Regions from separate parts of the Streptomyces sp. NA04227 genome, predicted to be linked through region 2. Evidence: riboswitches for the same ligand, from Rfam matches in the RefSeq annotation. Region 2 holds a riboswitch; the other holds the start of a gene.
What was found. Region 2 has a riboswitch for glycine ahead of gcvT (glycine cleavage system aminomethyltransferase GcvT). Riboswitches for the same ligand answer to the same signal wherever they lie in the genome.
Positions count from the first base shown of each region.

Region 1: another riboswitch for glycine. It lies ahead of gcvP (aminomethyl-transferring glycine dehydrogenase); the one in region 2 lies ahead of gcvT (glycine cleavage system aminomethyltransferase GcvT).

Region 1 is NZ_CP054918.1:626,290-633,912, reverse strand. Features, by position in the region: gene HUT18_RS02410 (MerR family transcriptional regulator) at 1-202, shown strand, start outside; gene HUT18_RS02405 (bifunctional nuclease family protein) at 277-750, shown strand; gene HUT18_RS02400 (MerR family transcriptional regulator) at 970-1,611, shown strand; gene HUT18_RS02395 (DNA polymerase IV) at 1,703-3,151, shown strand; gene HUT18_RS02390 (PRC-barrel domain-containing protein) at 3,070-3,444, opposite strand; glycine riboswitch at 3,574-3,678, shown strand; gene gcvP (aminomethyl-transferring glycine dehydrogenase) at 3,850-6,738, shown strand; gene HUT18_RS02380 (DUF5999 family protein) at 6,847-7,053, opposite strand; gene HUT18_RS02375 (hypothetical protein) at 7,327-7,623, opposite strand, start outside.
Region 2 is NZ_CP054918.1:6,101,276-6,108,898, reverse strand. Features, by position in the region: gene HUT18_RS26000 (enhanced serine sensitivity protein SseB C-terminal domain-containing protein) at 1-583, opposite strand, end outside; gene HUT18_RS25995 (enhanced serine sensitivity protein SseB) at 737-1,504, opposite strand; gene HUT18_RS25990 (AAA family ATPase) at 1,656-2,348, opposite strand; glycine riboswitch at 2,510-2,606, shown strand; gene gcvT (glycine cleavage system aminomethyltransferase GcvT) at 2,774-3,919, shown strand; gene gcvH (glycine cleavage system protein GcvH) at 4,068-4,454, shown strand; gene glyA (serine hydroxymethyltransferase) at 4,476-5,741, shown strand; gene HUT18_RS25970 (L-serine ammonia-lyase) at 6,030-7,412, shown strand.

The DNA.
Region 1 (7,623 bases), 5.5 Mb from region 2:
CGAGCCGCGCCATCTGCGGGTCCTGAAGGCCGCCGCGGAACGCGAGGCGGGCCTGGTCGACCAGCTCGTGGCGCCGCTGCGGATGCAGCGCAATCCGCGGACCAGGGCGCAGGCCGAGGCGCGCGCCAAGGAGCTCGCCGGGCTCACGGTGAGACTGCACGCGGTCCTGGTGCAGAACGCCCTTGGGGTGCGTCTGCCCTGATAAGGGCCTCGTCGAGGGCCGCGGACGGCCTGCCCGACTACCCAAAGGTGCCTGGCACGGCCTAGGGTTGCTGTGTGAACGAGCTCGACGTCGTAGGTGTCCGGGTCGAAATGCCCTCCAACCAGCCGATCGTGCTCCTGCGCGAGGTGGGAGGCGACCGCTACCTCCCCATCTGGATCGGGCCGGGGGAGGCCACCGCCATTGCCTTCGCCCAGCAGGGCATGGCTCCCGCACGCCCGCTCACCCACGACCTGTTCAAGGACGTGCTCGAAGCGGTCGGCCAGGAACTCAGCGAGGTCCGGATCACCGACCTCAGAGAAGGCGTCTTCTACGCGGAGCTCGTCTTCGCCAGCGGCGTCGAGGTCAGCGCCCGCCCGTCCGACGCCATAGCGCTCGCGCTGCGCACCGGTACGCCGATCTACGGCAGCGACGGGGTGCTCGACGACGCCGGTATCGCCATTCCGGACGAGCAGGAGGACGAGGTCGAGAAGTTCCGGGAGTTCCTGGACCAGATCTCGCCCGAGGACTTCGGCACCAGCAATCAGTGACCGGCCGGTCGGGACGCGGTGCAACGGTGCGGCACCCGTGACGACGACCGGCGCTCGGGCTCGTCCCGTCTGCGCATTCGGCTAGCCTTTCCCCGCGGCGGGGCGGGAGAAACCACTCTCGGGGTGATAATCACTCGGCGTGGCGAGTGCGGCGATCGTTGACGCACCCCTGGTGACTGCCTACGGTCGTGAAGGCAGGTCAAGGACGCGGAGGTCGGCGTGAGAAGCAGCGGCGACGGTACGACTGGGGGAGTTCCCGGGCGCAGCCTCGGGGACGGTGGTCCGTACCAGCTTCAGGGCAGCAGGGCCGATCACGATCATTCGCCCAAGCTCGCCGTCACGGCGTCGGCGGCCGAGGATCCGGGGGCGGGGGACATCGGATATCGCGGTCCCACCGCCTGCGCCGCCGCGGGCATCACCTACCGTCAGCTCGACTACTGGGCCCGCACCGGCCTGGTGGAACCGACGGTGCGTCCGGCCCACGGTTCCGGTACGCAGCGCCTGTACAGCTTCCGCGACGTCGTCGTACTGAAGATCGTCAAGCGTCTCCTCGACACCGGCGTCTCACTGCAGAACATCCGCAGCACCATCCAGCACCTGCGCGAGCGCGGTTTTCGCGACCTCGAGCGGATGACGCTGATGAGTGACGGCGCGACGGTCTACGAGTGCACCTCGCCCGACGAGGTCCACGATCTGCTCCAGGGCGGCCAGGGGATCTTCGGCATCGCGGTGGGTGTGGTCTGGCGGGACGTCGAGAGCGCGCTGTCCCAGCTGCACGGCGAGCGGGTCGACACCGGCGAGACGCTGGTTCCGCACCACCCGGCCGACGAGCTGGCGCGGCGCCGCAACCGGGCCGTCTGAGCCGTCGGACCCGGCACCGGACCGGCATCGCGGACGTCTGCCGGGCCGGTCGATGGGCCGGTTGTCAGTGGCGTGCGGGAGCATCGGACATGTGAGGTCCGCGCCCACCATCCTGCATCTGGACATGGATGCCTTCTACGCCTCGGCGGAGCAGGCATCCAAGCCGAGCCTGCGCGGGAAAGCGGTGATCGTCGGAGGTCTCGGGCCGCGCGGGGTGGTGGCGACGGCTTCGTACGAGGCGCGGGTCTTCGGTGTCCGCTCGGCGATGCCGATGGGGCAGGCGCGCAGGCTCGCCCCGAACGCGGCGTATCTGGTGCCGCGCTTCGGTCTCTACCGTGAGGTCAGCGAGCAGGTCATGCGCCTGCTGAGGGAGCTGTCGCCGCTCGTGGAGCCGCTGAGCCTGGACGAGGCCTTCGTCGATCTGGAGACCACGGGTGCGGCGGCCGACGCGGCGTCGGCGCGGGTGGTCGGTGAGCGGCTGCGCGCGGACATCAGGGCGGCCACCGGTCTGACCGGGTCGGTGGGGCTCGCCGCGTCCAAGATGCTCGCCAAGATCGCCTCCGAGGAGGCGAAGCCGGACGGTCTCGTGCTCATAGAGCCGGGCACCGAGCGGGAGCTGCTCGGGCCCATGCCGGTGCGCATCCTGCCGGGCGTCGGCCCGGCGACCGGAGACCACCTGCGGCGGGCGGGCATCACCACGGTCGGGGAGCTGGCGGAGGCGGGCGAGGAGGAGCTGGTCCGGCTGCTCGGCAAGGCGCACGGGGAGGGGCTGTACGCGATGGCCCTGGCCCGCGACGAGCGTCCGGTGGTGGCCGAGCGGGACGCCAAGTCGGTCTCGGTGGAGGACACCTACGACGTGGACATCCACGACCGGGTGCGGGTGCGCTTCGAAGTGCAGCGGCTGGCCGACCGCTGTGTGCACCGGCTGCGCGAGGCGGGTCGGTCGGGCCGCACGGTCGTACTGAAGGTGCGCAGGTACGACTTCTCGACGCTCACCCGGTCCGAGACCCTGCGCGGACCCACCGACGACCGGACCGTCGTGCGCGAGGCGGCGGCCCGGCTCCTGGAGTCCGTCGACACCACCGGCGGCGTACGACTCCTCGGCGTCGGGGTCACCGGCCTGGCGGACTACACGCAGGAGGATCTGTTCGCCCAGGCGGCGGGCGGGGCGGAGCCGGATCCGGAGCCGGGGCACGAACCGGCGCCGCAGACGCCCCAGGAGACCCCGGCGCCTGCCGAGGCCACCTGGCACGCGGGTCACGACGTACGGCACAGCGAGTACGGGCACGGGTGGGTGCAGGGCAGCGGCCTCGGCAGGGTCACCGTGCGCTTCGAGACGCCCGGCTCGGCGCCCGGGAGGGTGCGTACGTTCCGCAGCGACGACCCGGACTTGGAGCGGGCGGAGCCGCTGCCCCTGGTGTCGGCGCTGCCGGTCGATCCGGCCCGGGCGGGCGGTGCTCAGGCCTCTTCGGAGCCCGCGAGTCGGCCGAAGTCGCGGTCCGGCGGTGGCGGTGAGGCGGGGGCGATGTCCAGTCCGTAGTGGCGGTAGAGCTGGAGTTCCTGCTCGGGGGAGAGGTGCCGGCCGACGCCGAAGTCCGGGGCGTCCTTGATCAGGGCACGGTCGTAGGGGACGCGCAGCGTGTCCTCGGCGAGCTCGCTCGGCTCCAGGGGGACGAAGGCGTCCCGGCCGAACAGACCCGTCCGTATGGCAGCCCATTCCGGCTCGCCCGTGGCGTCGTCGAGGTAGACCTCGGCGATGGTGCCGATCTTGGCGCCGGTGCGGTCGAAGGCCTTGCGGCCGATCAGCTTGCGGGGATCGATGTCGGTCTGCACGTGCTCCTCCAAGTGGCCGGAACAACTGGGCGCAATCATCCGTAAACACTACGAAATAGCAGAATGGAGATTGCGGCCACTTGAGCGATGGGTGGCCGGGGACGCGCTGGTAGGCTGGCTGATGGCTGTCGACCCCGTGCGGGAGAGTCCCGGGCCCGCTGACACAGCGAGCCGGGGCGCCGAAGGAGCAAATCCTCCCCGGAATCTCTCAGGCACCCGTACCGCACGGACGAGGTCACTCTGGAAAGCAGGGCGGACGCGACGGCTTCCGCTCTCACCGACGGTGAAAACCGGCCGCAACTGGCCCGGTGAAGCTCTCAGGTCGAGATGACAGAGGGGGAGGCCGTCAGGGCACCGGTGCCGAGGTGCCCCCCGAAGGTCGTACACGACCAGGAGGCCTCCGACATGACCCGTATTCCGCTGACGCGACTCGAGCAGGGCACGCCCTTCGAAAAGCGCCACATCGGTCCCGATTCCGAAGCCTGCGCGAAGATGCTCGCCCAGGTCGGCTACGGCTCCCTCGACGAGCTCACCGCCGCCGCGGTGCCCGATGTGATCAAGAGCGCCGAGGCCCTCGCGCTGCCCGGCGCCCGCACCGAGCCCGAGGTGATCGCGGAACTGCGCACGCTGGCCGACCGCAACCAGGTCCTCGGCTCCATGATCGGACTGGGCTACTACGGCACCTTCACGCCGCCCGTGGTGCTGCGCAACGTCATGGAGAACCCCGCCTGGTACACGGCCTACACGCCGTACCAGCCGGAGATCTCGCAGGGCCGCCTGGAGGCGCTGCTCAACTTCCAGACGATGGTCGCCGACCTCACCGGGCTGCCCACCTCGGGTGCCTCGCTCCTGGACGAGGGCACCGCCGCCGCGGAGGCGATGGCCCTCGCGCGCCGGGTGGGCAAGGTCAAGAACGGTCTGTTCCTCGTCGACGCGGAGGTGCTGCCGCAGACGATCGCCGTGCTCGAGACCCGCGCGGAGCCGACCGGCGTCGAGGTCCTCGTCGCCGATCTGTCCGAGGGCCTGCCCGCCGAGGCCGTCGAGCGCGGCATCAGCGGTGTGCTGCTGCAGTACCCCGGCGCCTCCGGTGTCGTACGCGACATCAAGCCCCTGATCGAGCAGGCGCAGGAGGCCGGTGCCGTCGTCACCGTCTGCGCCGACCTGCTCGCCCTGACCCTGCTGAAGTCGCCCGGCGAGCTCGGCGCCGACATCGCGGTCGGCACCACGCAGCGCTTCGGTGTCCCGATGGGCTTCGGCGGACCGCACGCCGGTTACATGGCCGTCCGCGAGAAGTTCGCGCGCAGCCTGCCCGGACGTCTGGTCGGCGTGTCCGTGGACGCCGACGGCAACCGGGCCTACCGCCTCGCGCTCCAGACGCGTGAGCAGCACATCCGCCGTGAGAAGGCGACCAGCAACATCTGTACCGCCCAGGTGCTGCTCGCCGTGATGGCCGGTATGTACGCCGTCTACCACGGTCCCGAGGGACTGAAGGCGATCGCCGGGCGCACCCACCGCTACGCCACGATCCTGGCCGCGGGTCTGCGCGAGGGCGGCGTCGAGCTGGTGCACACCGCCTACTTCGACACCCTGACCGCGCGGGTGCCCGGCCGGGCCGAGGCCGTCGTCGCGGCGGCCCGCGAGGGCGGCGTCAACCTGCGTCAGGTGGACGCCGACCACGTCTCGATGGCCTGCGACGAGACCACCAACCGCGCGCAACTGGCCGCCGTCTGGCAGGCGTTCGGAGTCCCGGCGGACCTCGAGCGCATCGAGGCGCTGGACGCCGAGGCCGCGGACACGCTGCCCGAGGCGCTGCTGCGCACCGACGAGTACCTGACCCACCCGGTGTTCCACGAGCACCGCTCGGAGACCGCGATGCTGCGCTACCTGCGCCGCCTCGCGGACCGCGACTACGCGCTCGACCGCGGCATGATCCCGCTCGGCTCCTGCACGATGAAGCTGAACGCCACCACCGAGATGGAGCCGGTGACCTGGCCGGAGTTCGGCGCGCTGCACCCCTTCGCGCCCGCCGAGCAGGCCGAGGGCTACCTGACCCTGATCCGGGAGCTGGAGGAGCGCCTCGCCGAGGTCACCGGCTACGACAAGGTCTCCCTCCAGCCCAACGCCGGTTCGCAGGGCGAGCTCGCGGGCCTGCTCGCGGTGCGCGCGTACCACCGCGCGAACGGCGACACCCGGCGCACCGTCTGCCTGATCCCGTCCTCCGCGCACGGCACCAACGCGGCCAGCGCGGTGATGGCGGGCATGAAGGTCGTCGTCGTGAAGACCGCCGAGGACGGCGAGATCGACGTCGAGGACCTGCGCGCCAAGATCGAGCAGTACCGCGACGAACTGTCGGTGCTGATGATCACCTACCCCTCGACGCACGGCGTCTTCGAGGAGCACGTCGCGGACATCTGCGCCGCGGTGCACGACGCGGGCGGCCAGGTCTACGTGGACGGCGCCAACCTCAACGCGCTGGTCGGCCTCGCCAAGCCCGGTCACTTCGGCGGCGACGTCTCGCATCTCAACCTGCACAAGACGTTCTGCATCCCGCACGGCGGCGGCGGTCCGGGTGTGGGCCCGGTCGGGGTACGGGCGCACCTCGCCCCGTATCTGCCGAACCACCCGCTCCAGCCCGCGGCCGGGCCTCAGACCGGTGTGGGCCCGATCTCCGCCGCTCCCTGGGGCTCGGCGGGCATCCTGCCGATCTCGTGGTCGTACGTCCGGCTCATGGGCGGCGAGGGCCTCAAGCGCGCCACCCAGGTGGCGGTGCTCAGCGCCAACTACATCGCCAAGCGGCTCGAACCGCACTTCCCGGTGCTCTACACCGGCCCGGGCGGCCTGGTGGCGCACGAGTGCATCATCGACCTGCGTCCGCTGACCCAGGCCACGGGCGTGTCCGTGGACGACGTCGCCAAGCGGCTCATCGACTACGGCTTCCACGCGCCGACCATGTCGTTCCCGGTGGCCGGGACTTTGATGATCGAGCCCACCGAGAGCGAGGACCTGGCCGAGCTCGACCGCTTCTGCGAGACGATGATCGCCATCCGCGCGGAGATCGAGAAGGTCGGCACCGGCGCGTGGCCCGCCGAGGACAACCCGCTGCGCAACGCCCCGCACACCGCGGGCACGCTTGCCGGGGACTGGGACCACGCGTACAGCCGCGAGGAGGCGGTCTTCCCGAGCGGTGTCAGCGCCGCGGACAAGTACTGGCCGCCGGTGCGCCGCATCGACCAGGCTTTCGGCGACCGCAACCTGGTGTGCTCCTGCCCGCCGCTGGACGCGTACGAGGACTGACGGTGAGCGGTCCGTCCCCCGTTCGGCGGGTGGGCGGACCGGACACAACTCGGGGCCGCTCCCGGTCGATTCGGCCGGGAGCGGCCCCGAGGGCGTTCTGTGCGGTGGTCAGGCCGCCCGGACGACCCGCCCTGCGGCCAGCGGCCGGTGCGGGGCGATGATCTGCCCGTTGGGCAGCAGCTCACCGGTGTCCTCGAACAGCAGCACGCCGTTGCACAGCAGGCTCCAGCCCTGTTCCGGGTGATGCGCCACCGGGAGTGCGGCCTCCCGGTCGGCGGATTCTGCGGACGGGCAGGCTGGCTGGTGCTTGCACATGGCTGGGATCTCTCGCTGCGTCGTGATGTCTGTCCTGCGGCCCGGCTCGGCGCTGGTGCCGCCCCCCGTGTTCTCGTTCATGCCGCCCCCGTGTGGTGTGGAGTCTTCCTGTTCCCAGTGTTGCCCTGCGGGTGCGGATCCGCAGGGATTTCGCCGCAGCTCCCGTCACAGGTTGATGACGCCTCGCTCGTATGAACGGTTCGGCCGGGGTTCACCGTCACTTCGGGTGGTCCTTGCCCACCCGGCCGTGCCATGGCGCGTGGCCCGGACGGATCAGGCGGTGGTCCGCAGCAGGGGCGCTGCCAGGCGAAGGCTCAGCAGCGGCCGCAGTTCCGCCACCTGGCGCGGCCGGTGCGCGGCGATGCCCGGCGGTGCGGGCGCCAGCGGCACGAGCAGGTCGGTGGGGGCGGGACTGCCCGCGGCGCCGTCCGCGGCGCAGTCGCCGTGCAGCCACAGCGTCAGCATGTACAGCTCCGGGACCGACAGCAGACGCACCTGGTGCGGGCCCGCCAGGGCCTCGGCCTGTCGCAGCGCGCGCTCGGTGGCCGTCACGTACGGGCCCTCGAAGAA
Region 2 (7,623 bases):
CGGCCGGCGCCGAGGACTCGTACACGTCCAGGCCGATGACGAGGTACGGGGCGCCGAGCGCGGGCTGTACCCAGGCGCGGCGCAGGGAGCGGACGGCCGGGGTGCGGTACGCGTGCTGGCCGAGCAGGGCGTAGAACTGCGGGAGATCCAGGGTGGGTTCGCTCAGCCGCAGCGGTCCGGCCGGGTGCCGGTCGAGTCCGCCCGCGATACGGCGCAGGTCCGCCCAGGGGACGCCGACGCCGCCGCCGGGTGCGTGCGGATTGAGCCAGATGCCGTGCCGGTCGGGGAACATGGCCCGGGCGATGTCCGGGCCGCCGACGATCTCGTAGGCGCGGTTCCAGCCGCTGGCGGTCAGCTCCTGCGCGGAGGTGACACAGGGCGCGTAGTCGAAGCCGCCGACCGCCATGTTGCCGTACTGGGCGTCGGGCGAACCGGGCTGGCCGTGCCACAGGAGCATCCACAACTGGCCCGAGGGGTCGGCGAGGGCGCGCAACAGGGACTCGTACGCCTCGTAGTTTCCCGGCGTCACCTGGCGCAGCAGGTGCTCGACCTGGCCTGCCGCGGCCGTGCCCGACGCGCTCACTTATGCCCCGCCCCTTCGTGCCGTACCTACGTGACGTACTCGACGTACCGATGTCCGCGCGCGCTCACGCGACTTCGCGGCAGCGCCGCCCGGTCATGTAACCAGCTTAGATCGCCGCACCGACACGACCTCGGCGCCCGGCGCGGGCGGCGCTCAGTGGTCCCTCCGGTAGAAGGGCCGCACCTTGTCGCGCATCCAGTCGGCCACGGGATCCTGGGCAATGTCCAGGAGCACGATGTTCACCGGCCAGTCGACCGGGACGCGGCCCAGTGCGCGGCCGAGGGCGTCCAGCGGCTCCTCGCGCGCGGCCTGGGCGTGCGGCAGCAGTTCGACGCCGATGAAAAGCACCGGGCCGCCGTCCTCGATGCGGGCCAGACAGCGGCGGGCGGAGGACACCACACCGGTCGCCTCGAACTCGGCGGAGGCCGCGGACAGGAAGTCGACCGGGTCGTCCTGCCAGTCCGGCGCGAAGAGCTGGACCCGGCCACCGCTCACGGGCCCGTCCAGCTCGCTGCGCCTGCCGCGGCACAACTCGGCCACGGCGGCGGGCGGCAGCGGGATGCCCACGGTGCCGTCGGGGTTCACCGCGATGCCCAACTGCGGAGGCAGGCCGCGGGCGAACTCCACGGCCGGGGCGACGGTGAACGACATGTGGTCGCCGACGGCCTGCCGCAACTGCTGCTCCGAGCTGAAGACGGGGACGTAGGCCTGGCCCTCGATCTCCATCGCGGGCAGGTCGAGCGTGGCGCTCTGCTGACTGCCGCCGCTGGGCAGCGGCACCCACAGATGACTGCGGCCGAGCACCTCCACGATGCGGCCGCCCGCGGCGGGCACACCGAGCGAGGCCGCCAGGACCTCCTCCAGCTCGTTGCCGGGCCAGCCGCCGTGCGGATGGGGCTGGGGCCGCGTCGGTATGTCCATGTCCTGCGTCCTGCCTGCCGATCGGTCGGGTGCCGCCGCTCGCGTCGCGCGCGGGCGCGTTGTCTGCATTCGCACCCTAACGTGTGGGCGCACAGCGGGGGTTGGGGAGGCCGGGGGCGGTACGCGTCCGATCAGTACCGGCCGGATCCGGTCACCGACCGTCCAGTCGGATCGCGCTCAGCCGGTCCGCCGCCGGGCGGTCGAGGAGGACCGCCGAGGCACAGCCGCGCGGCAGCCGTCCGCGGGCGGCGGAGGCGATCAGGCGGGCGGTCGTCCTGCGGTGGCGCCCGAAGGCGTAGCGCGAGACGCGGCGGCCGCGCCCCAGTTGACCGGCCAGCGCCTGCTCGGCCGGGACGTCGAGGAGCAGCAGATGCAGCCGGGCGCCGCGGCGCCCGGCCTCGCGGGCGAGCCAGCGCCGGACCCAGGCCTGGGTGCCGCAGTCGTGGACCACCACGCCGCCCCCGCCGCGCAGGGTGCGCCACAGCCGGACGTAGTGCGCGAGGCGGACCAGCGGGCGGTAGACGGCGTACGGCAGCTTGGCGGGCATCCGCCGGGCCCAGCGCTCCCTGGTGTCCTGCGAGTCGATGCGCGCGCCGGGCACCGTGCGCCGCATCAGCGTGGACTTGCCGCTGCCGGGCAGCCCGGAGACGACGACCAGGTCGCCCTCGGTGAACCGCAGCTCACACGGCGTGCGCCCGTCGCGCCCGCGCAGGTCCCGTACCACCGGGACGGCGCCGTCGCGGGCACTCGCCCGGCGCCGGGCGCCTTCCCCGGACGGGGCACCCACCTGGGCGGGCACCGCCACCGGGACGGCTGTCGCGCAGGCCCTGGGCCTGTGCCTCATGAACGCCATCAACGTCCTCTCCGAGCCTGTGCAGGGCCCCTCTCCACCGAGTGTAAAGAGGGAGTAATGCGGCGGGTGGCGGAAACGGCCGGAAGTTGCACACCTGCCGCTGGGGAAGGTCGGCATGCAATGATGTGCCCGCCAACTCCATACAGGCCGCTTGAATCCGCGCGGGAGAGCTCTCAGCCAGTCGGCTGGGGCGCCGAAGGAGCAAGTCCCTCCCTTGAATCTCTCAGGCCCAGATACCGCGCGGGCGAGGCACATCTGAAAAGCGGGCACGGCCGTCCACGGACGCCGGGCCCCACCCAAGGTGCAAACCGGACGGGATCCGCGCGTCGGATCCGGCTTCCGGCGAACCTCTCAGGTTCCGATGACAGATGGGGAGGAACGACCTCGCCGACCTGTCTTCCGGACTTGGAGCCCGTATGAGCAATACGATCCGCCGCACCGCCCTCGACGGTGTGCACCGCGCGCTCGGCGCGACGATGACCGACTTCGCGGGCTGGGACATGCCGCTGCGGTACTCCAGCGAACGCGAGGAGCACACCGCGGTCCGCACCAAGGCCGGACTGTTCGACCTCTCGCACATGGGCGAGATCACCGTGACCGGCCCGCAGGCGGTCGACCTGCTCGACCACGCCCTGGTCGGCAACATCTCCACCGTCGGCGCGGGCCGCGCCCGCTACACGATGATCTGCCAGGAGGACGGCGGCGTCCTGGACGACCTGATCGTCTACCGCCTCGACTCCGGCGAGGGCCCGCGTACGTACATGGTGGTCGCCAACGCCTCCAACGCGCAGACCGTCCTGGACGCCCTGACCGAGCGCGCCGCCGGTTTCGACGCCGAGGTCCGCGACGACCGCGAGGCCTACGCGCTGCTCGCGGTCCAGGGCCCCGAGTCCCCTGGCATCCTCAAGTCGCTCACTGACGCCGACCTGGACGGCCTCAAGTACTACGCGGGTCTGCCCGGCACGGTCGCCGGGGTCCCGGCCCTGATCGCCCGTACCGGATACACCGGCGAGGACGGCTTCGAGCTGTTCGTCGAGCCGCAGTACGCCGAGAAGCTGTGGCAGGCGCTCACCGAGGCGGGCGCGGACAAGGGCCTGATCGCCTGTGGCCTGTCCTGCCGCGACACGCTGCGCCTGGAGGCGGGCATGCCGCTGTACGGGCACGAGCTGACCACCTCGCTGACCCCGTTCGACGCGGGCCTGGGCCGGGTCGTGAAGTTCGAGAAGGCCACCGCCGAGGGCGCGCCCAAGCCCTTCGTGGGCCGCGCCGCCCTGGAAGCCGCGGCCGAGCGGGCCGAGCAGAACCCGCCGCGCAAGCTCGTCGGCCTGATCGCCGAGGGCCGCCGGGTGCCGCGCGCCGGTTACCAGGTCGTCGCCGACGGCAAGGTGATCGGCCAGGTCACCTCCGGCGCTCCCTCGCCCACCCTGGGCAAGCCGATCGCCATGGCGTACGTCGACGCCGCGCACGCCGAGCCCGGCACCGCCGGAGTGGGTGTGGACATCCGGGGCAGTCACGAGCCGTACGAGGTCGTGGCGCTCCCCTTCTACAAGCGCCGGAAGTAGTTCCATCACAGGAGGGCCGCGCGGCCCTCACGGCGGCGGCGTTCCAGGCCACCGCGGTGTCCCGACGTGACGCATGTCCCTGCGCCCGTCTCGCATCGCAAGACCATCCGTTCATCAGCACAGGCCCGCGTACAGGAGAATTCAGGTCATGAACAACCCCCAGCAGCTGCGTTACAGCAAGGAGCACGAGTGGCTGTCGGCCGCCGAGGACGGCGTGGCGACGGTCGGCATCACGGAGTACGCGGCGAACTCGCTCGGCGATGTCGTCTACGCCGATCTCCCCGCGGCCGGCACGAGCGTCACCGCCGGTGAGACCTGTGGCGAGCTGGAGTCGACGAAGTCGGTGAGCGACCTCTACTCGCCCGTCTCGGGCGAGGTCACCGAGTTCAACGAGGAAGTCGTCGCCGACCCGGCGCTCGTCAACTCCGCCCCGTTCGAGGGTGGGTGGCTGTTCAAGGTACGCGTCAGCGAGGAGCCGGGCGACCTGCTCAGCGCCGACGAGTACACCGAGTTCGCCTCCGGCAGCACCAACTGAGACCGACCGACAGGGATCGTGATGTCGCTTCTCAACACTCCCCTCCATGAGCTCGACCCGGACGTCGCCGCAGCCGTCGACGCCGAGCTCGGCCGCCAGCAGTCCACTCTCGAGATGATCGCCTCGGAGAACTTCGCCCCCGTCGCCGTGATGGAGGCACAGGGCTCGGTTCTCACCAACAAGTACGCCGAGGGCTACCCCGGCCGCCGCTACTACGGCGGCTGTGAGCACGTCGACGTGGTCGAGCAGATCGCCATCGACCGCATCAAGGAGCTCTTCGGCGCCGAGCACGCCAACGTGCAGCCCCACTCGGGCGCGCAGGCCAACGCCGCCGCGATGTTCGCCCTGCTCAAGCCGGGCGACACCATCATGGGTCTGAACCTGGCGCACGGCGGCCACCTGACCCACGGCATGAAGATCAACTTCTCCGGCAAGCTCTACAACGTGGTCGCCTACCACGTCGACGACAAGACCGGTCAGGTCGACATGGCCGAGGTCGAGCGCCTGGCCAAGGAGTCCAAGCCGAAGCTGATCGTGGCGGGCTGGTCCGCGTACCCGCGTCAGCTCGACTTCGCCGCCTTCCGCCGGATCGCGGACGAGGTCGGCGCGTATCTGATGGTCGACATGGCCCACTTCGCGGGTCTGGTCGCCGCCGGTCTGCACCCCAACCCGGTGCCGCACGCGCACATCGTGACGACCACCACCCACAAGACCCTCGGCGGTCCGCGCGGTGGCGTGATCCTCTCCACCGCCGAGCTGGCGAAGAAGATCAACTCCGCGGTGTTCCCGGGCCAGCAGGGCGGTCCGCTGGAGCACGTGATCGCCGCGAAGGCCGTCTCCTTCAAGGTGGCCGCCTCCGAGGAGTTCAAGGAGCGCCAGGAGCGCACCCTGGCCGGGGCCCGGCTCATCGCCGAGCGCCTGGTCAAGGACGACGTGACTCAGGTGGGTGTCTCGGTCCTCTCCGGCGGCACCGACGTCCACCTGGTCCTCGTCGACCTGCGGGACAGCGAGCTGGACGGTCAGCAGGCCGAGGACCGGCTGCACGAGGTCGGCATCACGGTCAACCGCAACGCGGTCCCCAACGACCCGCGCCCGCCGATGGTCACCTCCGGGCTGCGCATCGGCACCCCGGCGCTGGCCACCCGCGGCTTCGGCGAGGAGGACTTCACGGAGGTCGCGGACATCATCGCCGAGACCCTCAAGCCGTCCTTCGACAAGGAGGCGCTCGCGGCCCGCGTCTCCGCCCTGGCCGCGAAGCACCCGCTCTACCCCGGCCTGACGAAGTAGCGGCCCGCACGGAGTGCCCGTGCGCCGTTCCCGCCCGAACGGCAGTGAAACGGGACGGAACACCGGAAAGAACCTCGCATGAGGAAACTCCGGGGTGAAACCTCTCACTCCTGAGCACTCCGTGCGGAACGTACGATTGTCCGGGCGCCGTGACACCACGGCGCCCGGACGGTCCGGCCACCACCCACGGCCGCACCGTCCGCACGCCACCCGCGCCGCACCGCCCCGGACGCGCGACCCGCACCACCCCCGACGGACGACGACGTCCGCCACCCTGGAGGAGTTCCCGTGGCCATCTCGGTCTTCGACCTGTTCTCGATCGGCATCGGCCCGTCCAGCTCCCATACGGTCGGCCCGATGCGCGCGGCCCGGATGTTCTCCGCCCGCCTCAAGAACGAGGGCCTGCTCGCGCACACCGTCTCCATACGGTCCGAGCTGTACGGCTCCCTCGGCGCCACCGGCCACGGCCACGGCACCCCCAAGGCGGTACTCCTCGGTCTGGAGGGCGAGTCCCCGCGCACCGTGGACGTCAACCACGCCGACACCCGCGTCGAGGAGATCAAGTCCTCCGGCCGGATCAATCTGCTCGGCGCCCACGAGATCGACTTCAGCTTCGACGACGACCTGGTACTGCACCGCCGCAAGGCCCTGCCCTACCACGCGAACGGCATGACCCTGTGGGCGTACGACGCCGAGGGCAACGCGCTCCTGGAGAAGACGTACTACTCGGTGGGCGGCGGCTTCGTCGTGGACGAGGAGGCCGTCGGCGCCGACCGCATCAAGCTCGACGACACACAGCTCAAGTACCCCTTCCGCAGCGGTGACGAGATGCTGCGGATGTCCCGCGAGAGCGGCCTGTCCATCTCCTCGATGATGCTGGAGAACGAGAAGGCCTGGCGCACCGAGACGGAGATCCGCGAAGGCCTCCTGGAGATCTGGGACGTCATGCGTGCCTGCGTGGAGCGCGGCATGAGCTCCGAGGGCCTGCTCCCCGGCGGCCTCAAGGTCCGCCGCCGCGCCGCCACCTCCGCCCGCCAGCTGCGCGCCGAGGGCGACCCCAAGGCGCACGCCATGGAGTGGGTCACCCTCTACGCGATGGCGGTCAACGAGGAGAACGCCGCGGGCGGCCGCGTGGTGACCGCCCCGACCAACGGCGCCGCGGGCATCATCCCGGCGGTCCTGCACTTCTACATCAACTTCGCGGCCGGCGCCGCCTCCGAGCGCGAGAAGGAGGACGGAATCGTCCGCTTCCTGCTCGCCGCCGGCGCGATCGGCCTGCTCTTCAAGGAGAACGCCTCCATCTCCGGCGCCGAGGTCGGCTGCCAGGGTGAGGTCGGCTCCGCCTGCTCGATGGCCGCGGGCGCCCTCGCCGAGGTGCTCGGCGGCAGCCCCAGCCAGGTGGAGAACGCCGCCGAGATCGGCATGGAGCACAACCTCGGCCTGACCTGCGACCCGGTCGGCGGCCTGGTCCAGATCCCGTGCATCGAACGCAACGGTATGGCCGCGGTCAAGGCGGTCACCGCCGCCAAGATGTCCATGCGCGGCGACGGCAGCCACCTGGTCTCCCTCGACAAGGTCATCAAGACCATGAAGGACACGGGCGCCGACATGAGCGTCAAGTACAAGGAGACGGCGCGGGGCGGGCTTGCGGTGAACATCATCGAGTGCTGAGCCTGTAGGCCCTGACCAGCGCGTTTGTTACTTTCAGCGCTGTCAGGGCCTTCCATATTTACGCGGCGGAAAGTGTCTGGAAGCGCCCTGGGACAGACGTGAGAGTCCCTGGAGGATCCCACGGGATGGGCGTCTGGCCTGCGGGTTCGTGGCGCATAGTCAACGACGGGAGTTCCGTCCCTGCCATCTGAATGTATCCAATCGATCCCCT